Linked DNA regions of Tistrella bauzanensis. The protein of the gene in region 2 interacts with the protein of the main gene of each other region in a pairwise test. Links are inferred from orthologs where the notes say so. Each region holds a gene or a part of one and is shown on either strand. Other genes may lie near its edges.

Region 1 (3,173 bases), on a different replicon or contig from region 2:
GCCGGTCGATCCGCACATAGACCAGATCCTTCGCGTCGAACTCGAAATCGAGCCAGGAACCGCGATAGGGAATGATGCGCGCCGCATAGAGCAGCTTGCCCGATGCATGGGTCTTGCCACGGTCGTGGTCGAAGAACACGCCGGGCGACCGGTGCATCTGGCTGACGATGACCCGCTCGGTGCCGTTGACGATGAAGGTGCCCTTGTCCGTCATGAGCGGCATATCGCCCATGTAGACGTCCTGCTCCTTGATGTCGCGGATCGACCGGGCGCCGGTGTCTTCGTCGATGTCCCACACGACCAGACGCAGCGTCACCTTCAGCGGCGCGGCGAAGGTCATGCCGCGCTGCTGGCATTCCTCGACATCGAACTTGGGGGTCTCAAGCTCGTACCGCACAAACTCAAGAGTCGCGCGGTCGGAGAAGTCCTTGATCGGAAAAACCGACTTGAACACGCCCTGCAAGCCGCTGTCCGGGCGCTGGGCCGGATCGGCGTCGAGCTGAAGGAACTGATCGTACGACTTCTTCTGGACCTCGATCAGGTTCGGCAGCGTCGTGACTTCGGGAATGCGACCGAAGCTCTTCCGAACGCGCTTGCGACCCGTAAACGAGTATGCCATCGTCGTTCCTCTCGAACCGTTTTTCTACGGCGTCAGCGCCGTCAATTCATGCGCTCGCCCCGATCGCGGGATCCCGGCATATATCCGGCCATCCCCGATCGGTCGATCCAGCACTCATCGCCCTCTAAGGCAGTCGGACTGCGTCGGGCAGACCGTCGGACAGTCCCTGGCTGACGAAAACGGCCGGCACTCGCCGACATGCATGCGCACGTCGCGATGAGCCGACCAGCCATCCATCATCAAGTCCCGTTGCGTGCCCGCCCATGACGGGATCGCGTCCTCCGCCGAGGGACGATCGCCTGCATGTCGCCGCCGGTTTCCCGTTGGCCGATACGCAAGCGGTTGCGGCGCCATGCCGGATCCCGCATGACGCCCGATGAAACCCGTAAGTAGATGCCGTTTGAGTCCAGCCTGCCGCGGTGCCAAAGCTGCCTGTCACTACTTGCGAGCCTGGAAACATACCCGAACCACCCCTGGGATGGAAGCATTTTCTGCAAAGCCTCAACCGCCCCACAAGAAGGGACCGGCGACCACATCCGGGGACGGCCATCTGCCGCTGGCGCCTCGGCCGGCCTGAGGTGCGGGCAAGGCAACGCCGCCCGCCCCGGAACCGGGATCGGGCGGCGCGGCGGCCGCCGGTCGATGAAGACCGGCGGCCGGATCGCTCCGAAGGAGCGGTACGCAAACCGGCGTGATTACTTCACGTCGACCTTGGCACCGGCCTCTTCCAGCTTCTTCTTGATGGCAGCGGCTTCGTCCTTGGTCACCGCTTCCTTCACCGCCTTCGGCGCGCCTTCGACCAGATCCTTGGCTTCCTTCAGGCCAAGGCCGGTGATGGCGCGGACTTCCTTGATGACGTTGATCTTCTTGTCACCGGCGTCGGTGAGGATCACGTCGAACTCGGTCTTCTCCTCGACCGGGGCCGCGGCCTCGGCGACGGCGGCGACGGCGGCGACCGGGGCCGCGGCGGACACGCCCCACTTCTCTTCGAGCAGCTTCGACAGCTCGGCGGCCTCGATCACGGTGAGGGCGGACAGCTCGTCAACAAGGCGATTGAGATCGGCCATTTTCGTAACTCCTGAACTTCGATCCGGGTGATCCAGCCGTCAGAGCCAGGGTCCGGCGCCGCGGGGCTGCCGGTCCATATGCGCCGTGATGGCGGCTGGTCATGATGATGTCTGTACGTCCGGGGAAAGGCTGCCTGACAATCAGGCTGCCTCCTGGTCCTTCTCGGCATAGGCCTTGAGGACCCGGGCGACCTGGGCGCCGGGGGCCTGCAGCACACCGACGATGCGGCTTGCCGGTGCCTGAAGCACACCGATGAGCTTGCCGCGCAGTTCGTCGAGCGACGGCAGGTCCGCGAGGGCCTTGATGCCGGCGGCGTCGAGGGACTGACCGATGATGCCGCCGCCGACGACCACGAGCTTGTCGTTGGTCTTGGCGAACTTCATCACGGCCTTGGCCGCTGCCACCGGATCCGCCGACACCGCAATGGCGGTCGGACCGTTGAACAGCGGGGTGATGTCCTCGAAAGCCGTTCCCTGGAGTGCCAGGCGGGCGAGCGTGTTCTTGGTGACCTTGAAGGATGCGCCGACTTCACGCATCCCAAGCCGCAGCCGGGTGGACTCAGCCACCGTCAGGCCCCGGTAATGGGTCACCACCACGACGCCCGCGGACGTGAAGGACTGGCGCAGTTGGGCGACCAGCTCTTCCTTGCTTGCACGATCCACGGTTCGTCTCCGCGTGTGGGTTACCATGTGATGCGGCGTCCCCCTGCCCCGTCCCGCCCGGCAGATGCCCGGCGGGGGGTGACATGGCTGGCTGCATCACGGCTCGGTGGTGCCTTGCGGCACCGTCCGCACCTGCCGCGAGTTTGCGAACCGCCCGGATCGGCCGTGTAGACGGGCCGTGCCGGATCGATTTCTCGCCGTCTGGACAGGCGGGGTCGCCCCCTTTAGGCCCCGGTTACCCGGGGCACCTGCCGTCTCGGACAGGACGGTCTCTGGTCGCCAGCAGCCGATCCCGAAAGATCAACGGCCGGCGGAAACGCGTGCCGTGCGGCGGGCTGGATACCACCGCACGGCAGATCAGTCGTGATCAGGCGGCGTTGCCGCCGCGCGGATCATGCTGGGTCGAGAAATTGGCCACGTCGACACGGACACCCGGGCCCATGGTGGAGCTGAGCGCCACCCGGCGGAGATAGGTGCCCTTGGCGCCGGTCGGCTTGGCCTTGACCAGCGCATCCACGAAGGCGCGGATGTTCTGGATCAGGGCGGCCTCGTCGAAGCTCGCCTTGCCGACGCCGCCATGGATGATGCCGGCCTTCTCGACGCGGAATTCAACCTGGCCAGCCTTGGCGGCCTTGACCGCATCGGCGACGTTCGGGGTGACCGTGCCGAGCTTCGGGTTCGGCATCAGACCGCGGGGGCCGAGAACGCGGCCCAGACGGCCGACGATCGGCATCATGTCCGGGGTCGCGATCGCGCGCTCGAAGTCGATCTTGCCGCCGAGGATCTCTTCGGCCAGATCTTCCGCACCGACGACGTCAGCGCCG
Region 2 (6,974 bases):
CAACAGGGAGGAGCCACCCATGGATCTGAAAGACTATGCCGCACAGGATGCAACCGGTCTGGCAGCACTGGTCAAGGCCGGCGAGGTCAGCGGCGCCGAGCTTGCCGATTGCGCCAACCGGGCGATCGATGCCGTAAACGGCACGATCAATGCCGTCATCCGCCGGCTGGACCCGCCGGTGGCGGGTGATGATGCCGGACCCTTCGCCGGCGTGCCGTTTCTGGTCAAGGATCTGGTTCTGGCCGTGGGCGGGATACCGCAGATGATGGGCACGCGCATGCTGGCCGAGGGTGGCTTCGTGCCCCCGGTCGACAGCGAGCTGTTCACGCGCTTTCGCAAGGCCGGCCTTAATACCATTGGAATCACGGCCACACCGGAATTCGGCTTCAACGCCACCACCGAGGCGGTGCTGAACGGACCGACACGCAATCCGTACAACACCGAACGCTCGCCCGGCGGGTCGTCGGGTGGGTCTGCCGCCGCGGTGGCGGCCGGGATCGTGCCTGTGGCCCATGCCAATGATGGCGGCGGCTCGATCCGGATTCCGGCGGCGTCCTGCGGACTGGTCGGCTTGAAGCCGTCGCGTGGCCGGATCCCGTTCGGGCCATATTATGGCATGCCGCTGCTGGGCATGGCGAACGAGTTCGTCGTCACCCGCACGGTTCGCGATTGCGCAGCGCTGCTCGATGCCGTCTCCGGCCCCGATATTGGCGCCACCCTCGGCATCGCGCCGCCGGCCATGCCCTATGCCGGTGCCATTGCCGCCGACACCCGACCATTGAAGGTGGCGCTGGTACGGCACTGGCCGAAGGCGCCGGCGGTTGAACCGCAGATCGACGAGGCGCTGTCACGCACGGCGCGTCTGTTCGAGGCGAATGGCCATATGGTCGAGGAGGCGGCGCCGGACTACGACGTCGATGCCTTCAATCGTGCGAACTTCGCGGCCTGGATGTCGTTCCTGGCCGTTGGCCTCAACGGCGTGAGTGCCGCGATGGGCCGTGAGCCGGGGCCGGATACGGTCGAGGCGGTCACCCTGGCCTGCGCCCGCGCCGGCAACCGGCTGACCGCCATGGACATCGAGGACGTGTTCATGGTGATGAATACGGTATCCAGGAGTATTGGCGCATTTCTAACGCAGTACGACGTTATCCTGATGCCGGTTCTGAAGCGTACACCACTGCCGCTGGGCTATCTTAACCAGAACGATCCGGATCTGGACGCCCAGGGCTGGTATGACCGGCTGTTCGATGCAGTGCCATTCACAGCCCCGTTCAACATGACCGGCCTGCCAGCGATCACCGTGCCGGCCGGCATGCATGACGCCATGCCTGTGCCGATCCAGATGGCGGCGGGCATGGGGCGCGAGGACGTGCTGCTGCAACTGGCCCATGATCTGGAACGGCAGCAGCCCTGGCGGGATATTCGGCCGGGGGTGTTCGCCGGCTGACACGGGCCGACATCAGCGGGGCCGGGCGAGGTTGCCGCGGGCGGGGATTTGGTCCAGATTTCGAGGGCCGATCCCCGCCGCCGTCAGGAGTGCCCGGTCCCGTGTCGCATGCCGATTTCGTCCATCTCCGCGTTCACACCGCCTATTCGCTGTCGGAAGGGGCGGTGAAGACCAAGGATCTGGTCAAGCTGGTCAAGGCGCAGAAGATGCCGGCGGTGGCGGTCACCGATACCGGCAATCTGTTCGGCGCCATGGAAATCTCGTCGACTCTGCCGAAAGAGGGCATCCAGCCGATCCTGGGCATGGTGATCCGGCTGACCCGCAGCGCCGGCGAAGACCGCTTCGGCCGCAGGCCCGAGCCCGAACCGCTGGTGCTGCTGGCCCAGTCTGGCACCGGCTATGACAATCTGGGCCGGATCGTCAGCCATGCCTTCATGAAGACGCCCACCGGCGATACGCCGCAGGTGTCGGAAGACGTGCTGGCGCAATTCGCGACCGATCTGATCTGCCTGTCGGGTGGTCCGGCGGGGCCGGTGGGCGCGCGCGTGCTGGAAGGTCGCGACGACGAGGCCCGCGCCCAGGCCGAACGGCTGGCGACGATCTTTCCCGGCCGGTTCTATATCGAATTGATGCGCCATTGCGGGCCGGGGGAAACCCCGCCAGCCCTGGAAGCCGACAGCGAGCCGGGCCAGGTCGATATCGCCTATGATCTGGATCTGCCGCTGGTTGCCACCAATGACGTGTTCTTCACCACCGAGGCGATGTACGAGGCCCATGATGCCTTGCTGTGCATCGCCGAGGGCCGGCATATCGAAGACACCAACCGGCGCCGACTGACCCCCCATCATTATTTCAAATCGGCCCGGCAGATGCGGGAACTGTTCGCGGATCTGCCGGAAGCGGTTGATAACACGCTGGTCATCGCGCGGCGCTGTGCCGCCAAAGCACCCTTCCGCAAGCCGATCCTGCCCAAATCGACCCGCGATCCGAATGCGCGCGAGGAAGACGAGTTGCGGCGCCTGTCGCGTGAGGGACTGGAGGCGCGGCTGGAAAGCATCGTCTATACCTATACCCCCGGCCTGGATGCGGCCGGACGCGAGGCGGCAGCCAAACCCTATCGCGACCGGCTGGACTATGAGTTGGACGTGATCATCAAGATGGGGTTCCCCGGTTATTTCCTGATCGTCGCCGAGTTCATCCAATGGTCGAAGACCCATGGCATTCCAGTCGGTCCCGGCCGTGGATCGGGCGCCGGGTCTGTGGTCGCGTGGTCGTTGACGATCACCGACCTCGACCCGCTGCGCTTCGGGCTGCTGTTCGAGCGGTTTCTGAATCCGGAACGCGTGTCGATGCCCGACTTCGATATCGACTTCTGCCAGGACCGGCGCGACGAGGTGATCCAGCATGTCCGTGATCTGTATGGCCACGACCGGGTCGCCCAGATCATCACCTTCGGTAAGCTTCAGGCCCGCGCGGTGCTGCGCGATGTCGGCCGTGTGCTGGGTATGCCCTTCGGTCAGACCGACAAGATCTGCAAGCTGGTGCCGAACAATCCGGCCAATCCGGTCACCTTGCAGGAGGCGATCGACGGTGAGCCGGCATTGCAGCGGGCGCGGAATGAAGACGAGCAGGTGGCGCGGCTGATCAACATCGCGCTGAAACTGGAAGGACTTTATCGCCACGCCTCCACCCATGCCGCCGGCGTGGTGATCGGCGACCGGCCGCTCGATGAACTGGTGCCGCTCTATCGCGATCCGCGCTCCGACATGCCGGTCACCCAGTTCTCGATGAAATATGTCGAGCAGACCGGGCTGATCAAGTTCGACTTCCTGGGCCTGAAAACCCTGACCGTGATCACCACCGCCGAGCGGCTGATCCGCGAGGTCGATCCGGATTTCGACATCAACCGGGTGCCGCTCGACGACAAGCCCAGCTTCGACATGCTGGCGCGCGGCGAGGGCGTCGGCGTGTTCCAGCTGGAAAGTTCCGGCATGCGCGACGTGTTGCGCAAGCTCAGGCCCGACAAGTTCGAGGACATCATCGCGGTGGTGGCGCTGTACCGTCCGGGTCCGATGGACAATATCCCGCGCTATATCGCGGTCAAGCACGGCTCCGAGAAGGCCGAATACCTGCACCCGCTGCTGAAGTCGATCCTGGAGGAAACCTATGGGATCATGATCTATCAGGAACAGGTGATGCAGGCGGCCCAGGTGCTGGCCGGCTACAGCCTGGGACAGGCGGATCTTCTGCGCCGCGCGATGGGCAAGAAGATCAAGGAGGAGATGGACGCCCAGCGCGAGAGCTTCACCAAGGGAGCGGTCGACCATGGCGTCGACAAGGACACGGCCGGGCTGATCTTCGACCAGATCGCCAAGTTCGCGGGCTATGGCTTTAATAAATCACATGCCGCCGCCTATGCGCTGGTCGCCTATCAGACCGCCTATCTGAAGGCCAACTGGCCGGTGGAATTCATGGCGGCGTCGATGACCTTGGATATGCACAACACCGACAAGCTTGCCGGATTCCGTCAGGAGCTGAACCGGCTGAAGATCGGCGTGGTGCCGCCGGATGTGAACCAGTCGGATGCCATGTTCGCCGTGCGCCGGACAGCGCGGGCGCCGCGCGGCGACATTCTGTATGCGCTGGGCGCGCTGAAGCAGGTGGGGCCGCAGGCGATGGCCGAACTGGTGGCGGAACGCCGGCGGGGCGGCGCCTATGGCGATCTGTTCGATCTGTCGGCGCGGCTGGGCACCAAGGTGATCAACAAGCGCATGATGGAAAGCCTGACCAAGGCCGGCGCCTTCGATCATCTGAACGCCAACCGTGCCCAGGTGATGAACGCCATCGACATGGTGCTGCGCTATGGGCAGGCGGCGCAGGAGGAACGCCAAAGCAACCAGGTCAGCCTGTTCGGCGGACCGGGCGGCGAAGCAGTCCCCAAACCGCCGATGCCGGCGATCGACCCCTGGATGCCGATGGAACAGTTGAAGCGCGAGCTGGAGGCGGTGGGCTTCTATCTGTCCGCCCATCCGCTGGATGCCTATGACAAAGTCATGGACCGGCTGGGGGTGGTGCGTGCCGGCGATCTGGCGGCGAAACTTGAGCGGGAAGGGGCGGCGGGGTTGAAGCTTGCCGGCACCCTGATCGCCAAACAGGAGCGCCGCTCCGCCAAGGGCAGCCGCTTCGCCTTCGCCCAGATGTCGGACCCGACGGGGGTGTTCGAGGTGACGCTGTTCTCGGAGGTGCTGTCCCAGGCCCGGGATCTGCTTGAACCGGGCGTGCCGCTGCTGATCGAGGCCAGCGGCGAATGGCGCGACGATACCGTGCGGCTGACCGCCCAGAATGTCCGGTCGCTCGACGACGTCGCCGCATCGTCGTCGTCACGCCTGACCATTCAGGTGGCGGAGGAACGCGCCCTCGCTCAGATCCGCCGGGTCATCGAGCGCGAACCGGAAGGTCGCGGCCGCATCACGCTGGAACTCGACATCGATCTTGAGGGCGAACGCCAGGTGGTCCGGCTTGAACTGCCCAAGCCGGTGTCGATCACCCCGGCCCTGCGTGCGGCGCTGAAGCTGACGCCCGGCGTGACGGATGCGATCGAGACCTGAGAGCCGTCTGTTATTGGCGCGATGGCGAGAGGAGCACCGGCAGGCGCTCGGCGGGGGGCGTGTTGCGTGAGGGGGCGACCAGGATCTCGCCATCGATGATCACCATGCCGATGCCGGGCAGGTCGCCCAGTTCCACTGCCTCAAGCAGGGTCCGGCCGGCGCTGCCGGCCGGCCGGTCCATGATCACGGGATCGGCGGCGTGGCCGGGCTGGATCAGCCCGATATCATCGTGGTGACGCCGCCATGCAGGCAATGCAGCACCCAAGCGCCATGATCGGTTCGCGGCGACCATTCGCCGAGGGTTGGATGAACATGGCTGTCGATCATGGGGCTGGCCGTTTTATGCGGCGGCTGTGGCCGGTATGCGTGGGGTGGATCATGCGGATCCCGCATGACGATGTGTTGAGAGCGCATTGTTCCGAACCAGTGTCCGGCGGATAGGATGCGGAGAACATCAACGTCGTCTGCCGGCATGATCGGTGGCGCACGCGCTTTGAGGACCGCCTGCCGATGCCTTCGCGCGGAATTACCGGATTGGCCGCCCTGTTCATCGACCGCATGACCCGCCATGGCACGACGTTTCTGGCAAGCTGTGTGTGTCTGGGACTGATCTGGCCGGCCGCCGCCGATGCGGTGCGCCCGGCAATGCCGGTGATGGTCTTCATCTTTGTATTGGGCACGCTTTTGCGGGTCGAGCCGCCGGTGGTGGTCGCCACGGCCAGACGCGCCGGCGTTTCGGTGGTTCTTCCGGTCTTCGTGATGATCGCCTGTCCGATCCTTGTCGGTGTCGCAGCGATTGTGGCCGGGCTGCGGATGGATCTGGTGTTGGCGCTGGTGCTGGCGGTGTCGGCGCCGCCATCCTCGGGCACATCGGCGGTTGCCCGCATGCTTGGTCTCGATCCGGCGGTACCCCTGGTCGCGACGCTGGCATCGATGGTGTTGACTCCCCTGACGGCGCCGGTGATCGCCGATCTGTTCTCAGCCGGCAGTTCCTCGGCGGTTGCCCCCCTTGACCTCGCGCTCCGTCTGGCGCTGCTGATCGGCTCGGCCGAAGGGGCGGCACTTCTGCTGCGTCGTTTCATGGGGCGCGCACTGAACCGCCACGCCCGCGCGGTCGATGCCGTCGTGGTGACCGCACTGATCCTGTTCGCCCTTGGGACGATGTCGGGCGTGCGGGCGATGATCGAGGACGACCCCGAATTCGCCGCGGGTGTCGTCGCCTTGGCATTCGGGTGCAACATCTTCCTTCAACTCGTGGCAGGGCTGATCTTTCCCGGCAATCTGCGGATGCGGTTCACCACCGGACTGATCGCGGGCAATCGCAATGTCGGTTTGTTGTGGTCGGCGTTGGGTGCTGCGGTCACACCGACCATGGCGTTATACTTCGCGGCGAGTCAGCTGCCGATCTTCACGCTGCCGAGGTTGATCCAGTCGGTGCTGTATCGTCTGGAAGTGGGCCGCCGGACCAGGTCCGCGACCTGATCCGGCGTTGGTCGCACCCGTCGGCGAGGGTATGTCCCCGTCCGCCGCGTTCGGGTGGGGTCCATGAAAGCCGGCGTAGTTCATAAGGCCGGCGTGGTTTATCTGGAATGGGGGAGGAAAAGACCGGCTGTTCCGTGGCACCCTGTCCATCCTGCAATGGCGCGCCACAGCAGAGGGACCGACCGATGCTCGATATCCGCTGGCTGGAAGATCTGATCGCCCTGGCCGAGACCGGCAGCTTCACGCGGGCGGCTGACCGGCGCAATGTCACGCAGTCCGGCTTCAGCCGCAGGATCCAGTCACTGGAGCAGTGGGCGCGCGCACCGCTTGTCGATCGGGCGGGCACCCCGCTTCGTCTGACCAATGCCGGCTATGAGGTACTGGGCGTCGCTCAATCGGTTGTTGGCGAGGTGACGCATCTCCGCGACCGGCTCACC
Region 3 (3,259 bases), on a different replicon or contig from region 2:
ACCGATGCCCAGCATCAGGGCCAACGCGATCGGCAGGTCGTAATGCGAGCCTTCCTTGACCAGCCCCGCCGGCGCCAGATTGACCAGGATCCGTTTGGGCGGCAGGGTCAGCCCCAACCGGCCCAGCGCCGCGCGCACCCGTTCACGCGCCTCGGTCACCGCCTTGTCGCCCAAGCCGACCACGGCAAAAGCCGGCAGGCCGGCCGAGATCGCCACCTGAACCTCGACCGGAACCGCCCGGATGCCGATCAACGCCACCGTGTCTACATGTGCCATCACGCGCCAGCCATTTCATGCGCGTGCAGGGCCCGCCGGCCGCTGCCGCCGGTGGGTTTCAACAAACGCCGGACGCACATCACATCGGCACGGCCGCGCGCACCAGCGGGCCGGCCGCTGCCGAAGCACTCAATCCACAACGCCTGCACGCAGGAAACTCCTCCGCCGCACGCCGTGGGCGTGTGGCGTGCTATCTGTGCGCCATACTGTTCTACCTGATCGTTAGTCGACCGCCATGATTTCGTCAATAATCATGGAGTTTAAATCAAGTCCTGCCCGACATTTACAGCTAAAGCGGGTTGTCAGACAAGCTTAAATACCTTGACGGGTAATCAACACGAATAAACTACCGATACGATAGTACTATGGTTAATTCGTTACCTAAAGAAGAAAGCCCAGTGTGAGTGAACAGGCTATACCGCGGATAGGCACGCAACGGTAGTTTTAGATTATCCGAAGAAACCTTAAATCGTGTATCCGCAGACGGATATCACGTCTCTTCATCAAAGATCGCCACGAAAGCGTAGAAGGCAAGGTAAAAATCACCATGTCTCTCCATCTTACCTTGAAAAACTATCCAAAATATCAATCGCTCCGGACCAAATTGCAGTCATAGCTGCCATGATCTGGCCGGTTCCCCCATAGTCAAATGATCCGGGAGTTGGGCTTTAACCATGATGTCATCCAACAGCAGATTATCTCGATTTGTGAAATATTATCCCGCCGGTCAGATTCCACCCTATGGATCTGTCAATGACTCCCGCGCCGCGGCACAGGCTGCGCCGATGCAGATGGCCGCAGAAACAAGATGGCCACAAAGGGCGGTCACGGAAGAAGACGGCGGGCGACGGCCGGGACTGAAAAGCCGTGGTCGTGCCCGGCTCAATCTTCAGCCAGCCACAACGCCGCCTTGACCTCTTTCAGAATAAAGGCCTGATGGGCTTCCAGTTCGGCCGGTGTCGGCGCATGGGGGCGGGGCGGGCGGGCGATGGTGCGGCGGCGGCCATCGGTCTGGCCGCTGGCCCGGCGGTCGGCGGCCAGATCGAAGCCGCGCTGACGGTCGCCCAGCAGGTGCAGATACACTTCCGCCAGAAGCTGGGCGTCGAGCAGCGCGCCATGCAGGTCGCGGCCGCTGTTGTCGACGCCGAACCGGCGGCACAGCGCGTCCAGGCTGGCCGGCGCGCCGGGAAACCGGATCCGGGCCATCTGCACGGTATCGATCGACCGGCTCATCGGGATCGGCGCGCGGCCCAGCCGGGTCAATTCGGCATTGATGAACCGCATGTCGAAACTGGCGTTATGCGCCACCAGCGGGCTGTCGCCGACGAAGTCGAGAAACCGGTCCGCCACCGCCGCGAACACCGGTTCGGGCTTCAGCCGCTCCCAGGTCAGGCCATGCACCGCCACCGCCGCCTCGGGCACGTCGCGTTCCGGGTTGATATAGACATGGAATTCGGCGCCGGTGCGGGCCTGATCCAGAATCTCCACGCAGCCGATCTCGACGATCCGGTCGCCGGTCGCCGGATCAAAACCGGTGGTCTCGGTGTCGAACGAAATCTCGCGCATCGGGCGGGTCTCCGGGTGAACTGGGTGGGTTGGGTGAAAGAGCGTGCGGAACGACTTGATCGAGGTCGGCCTGATCGGGGGGGCGGTGTCAGCCGCCCGGCCGCCGTCTGGCGCCGGATGGTGGCTGGATGCGCGGATGGTGCAGGCGCGGGCGCTGCCAATGGCTCTTCCACATCCGGTGCGGGCGGCCGGCCAGCCGGTCCAGGGCCAGGGTCAGGGCGCGAAAGGCATGGGCGCGGCCAAGCCCGGTCTGGATCACCGCATCGGCGCCGCGGCGCTTCTCGGCATCCGGCACCTGTTTGGCCAGGATGTCGCGGAATTTGGGCCGGGTCATCCCCGGCCGCGCCAGCACGCGGCGCGCCTGCACCCAGTTGGGGGCGCTCACCACCAGCACCGCATCGACCCGCCGGTTGCCGCCGCTTTCAAACAGCAGCGGAATGTCCAGCACCACCAGCGGCGCGCGCCGGCGGGCATGGGTTGCGATGAAATGGTGCTGGGCGTCGCGGACCAGCGGGTGAAGGATCCGCTCCAATGCCCGCAATTCCGCCTTGCGGCCGAAGACCCTGGCGCCCAGCGCCACCCGGTCGATGCGGCCATCGCGCACCGCCTCAGGGAAGCGCTCGGCCACAGGCCCGAAGCCGCGACCGCCGGGCGCCAGCAACTGATGAACCGTGGCGTCGGCATCGAAGACCGGCACTTTCAGCCGCCGCAGCATGGTCGAGGTGGTCGATTTTCCCATGCCGATCGATCCGGTCAGGCCGATGATCTGCATAAATCTCAGTCTCCGATCAGATCGGCCGCGACATGGCGGCGCAGGGCATCGTCGACCACCGGCCGCAGACCGAACCAGTGCTCGAAACCCGGCACCGCCTGATGCAGCAGCATGCCCAGCCCATCCACCGCCACCAGCCCGCGTGCTCGTGCGGCCACCAGCAGGGCTGTGTCCAGCGGATCATAGACGATATCCGACACCACCAGCCCGGGGCCGGCCATATCCAGCGCCATCTCAAGCGGCGGCTGGCCGGCCAGGCCCAGGCTGGTGGTGTTGACCAGGGTGCCGCAGCCGTCCAGCGCGTCCCCTCGCTGCCGCCAATCCACCACCACCAGCCGGCAGCCGGGCAGATGCGGCGCCAGATCGGCCGCCAGCGCCGCCGCCCGCGCCGCGCCGCGGTTGGCGATCCGGATCTCGGCGCATCCGGCGGTGGCGAGGGCATGGACCACCGCGCGCGCGGCACCACCCGCCCCCAGCACCAGCGCCGGCGCCGCCGCGTCACGGCCGGGGCCACCCGCTGCGAGCGCCGCGCCAAAACCATAGCCGTCGGTGTTATAGCCGGCGATGCCATGGGCGTCATCGAAGACCAGCGTGTTCACAGCCCCGATCGCGCGGGCGGCGGGATCGAGATGATCGACCATCGCC

The links. The genes of interacting proteins can lie anywhere in the genome.
Region 1: the proteins of dnaE (region 2) and rplL interact in binary tests that used the Escherichia coli proteins (3 or more experiments, as listed by UniProt). The link is inferred for Tistrella bauzanensis from one-to-one orthologs.
Region 3: the proteins of dnaE (region 2) and dnaQ interact in binary tests that used the Escherichia coli proteins (3 or more experiments, as listed by UniProt). The link is inferred for Tistrella bauzanensis from one-to-one orthologs.

What each region holds. Positions count from the first base shown.
Region 1 is NZ_BMDZ01000024.1:18,633-21,805, reverse strand. What follows is about bases 1-2,738. They hold rplL (50S ribosomal protein L7/L12), read right to left. Parts: upstream 1,687-2,738; coding sequence 1,315-1,686; downstream 1-1,314. Other genes in these bases: rplA (50S ribosomal protein L1), read right to left, coding at 2,717-2,738; rplJ (50S ribosomal protein L10), read right to left, coding at 1,828-2,349; rpoB (DNA-directed RNA polymerase subunit beta), read right to left, coding at 1-619. Outside these bases: more of rplA, read right to left, coding at 2,739-3,173. UniProt on the Escherichia coli protein: The binding site for several of the GTPase factors involved in protein synthesis (IF-2, EF-Tu, EF-G and RF3). Is thus essential for accurate translation.
Region 2 is NZ_BMDZ01000007.1:46,023-52,996, reverse strand. What follows is about bases 1,170-5,255. They hold dnaE (DNA polymerase III subunit alpha), read left to right. Parts: upstream 1,170-1,548; coding sequence 1,549-5,055; downstream 5,056-5,255. Other genes in these bases: IEW15_RS04910 (amidase), read left to right, coding at 1,170-1,447. Outside these bases: more of IEW15_RS04910, read left to right, coding at 20-1,169; IEW15_RS04895 (hypothetical protein), read left to right, coding at 5,566-6,537; IEW15_RS04890 (LysR family transcriptional regulator), read left to right, coding at 6,723-6,974. UniProt on the Escherichia coli protein: DNA polymerase III is a complex, multichain enzyme responsible for most of the replicative synthesis in bacteria. This DNA polymerase also exhibits 3' to 5' exonuclease activity. The alpha chain is the DNA polymerase catalytic subunit.
Region 3 is NZ_BMDZ01000035.1:27,538-30,796, reverse strand. Bases 1-2,824 are described here. They hold dnaQ (DNA polymerase III subunit epsilon), read right to left. Parts: upstream 1,843-2,824; coding sequence 1,159-1,842; downstream 1-1,158. Other genes in these bases: IEW15_RS14735 (shikimate dehydrogenase), read right to left, coding at 2,620-2,824; coaE (dephospho-CoA kinase), read right to left, coding at 1,931-2,614; IEW15_RS14750 (YifB family Mg chelatase-like AAA ATPase), read right to left, coding at 1-276. Outside these bases: more of IEW15_RS14735, read right to left, coding at 2,825-3,259. UniProt on the Escherichia coli protein: DNA polymerase III is a complex, multichain enzyme responsible for most of the replicative synthesis in bacteria. The epsilon subunit contain the editing function and is a proofreading 3'-5' exonuclease.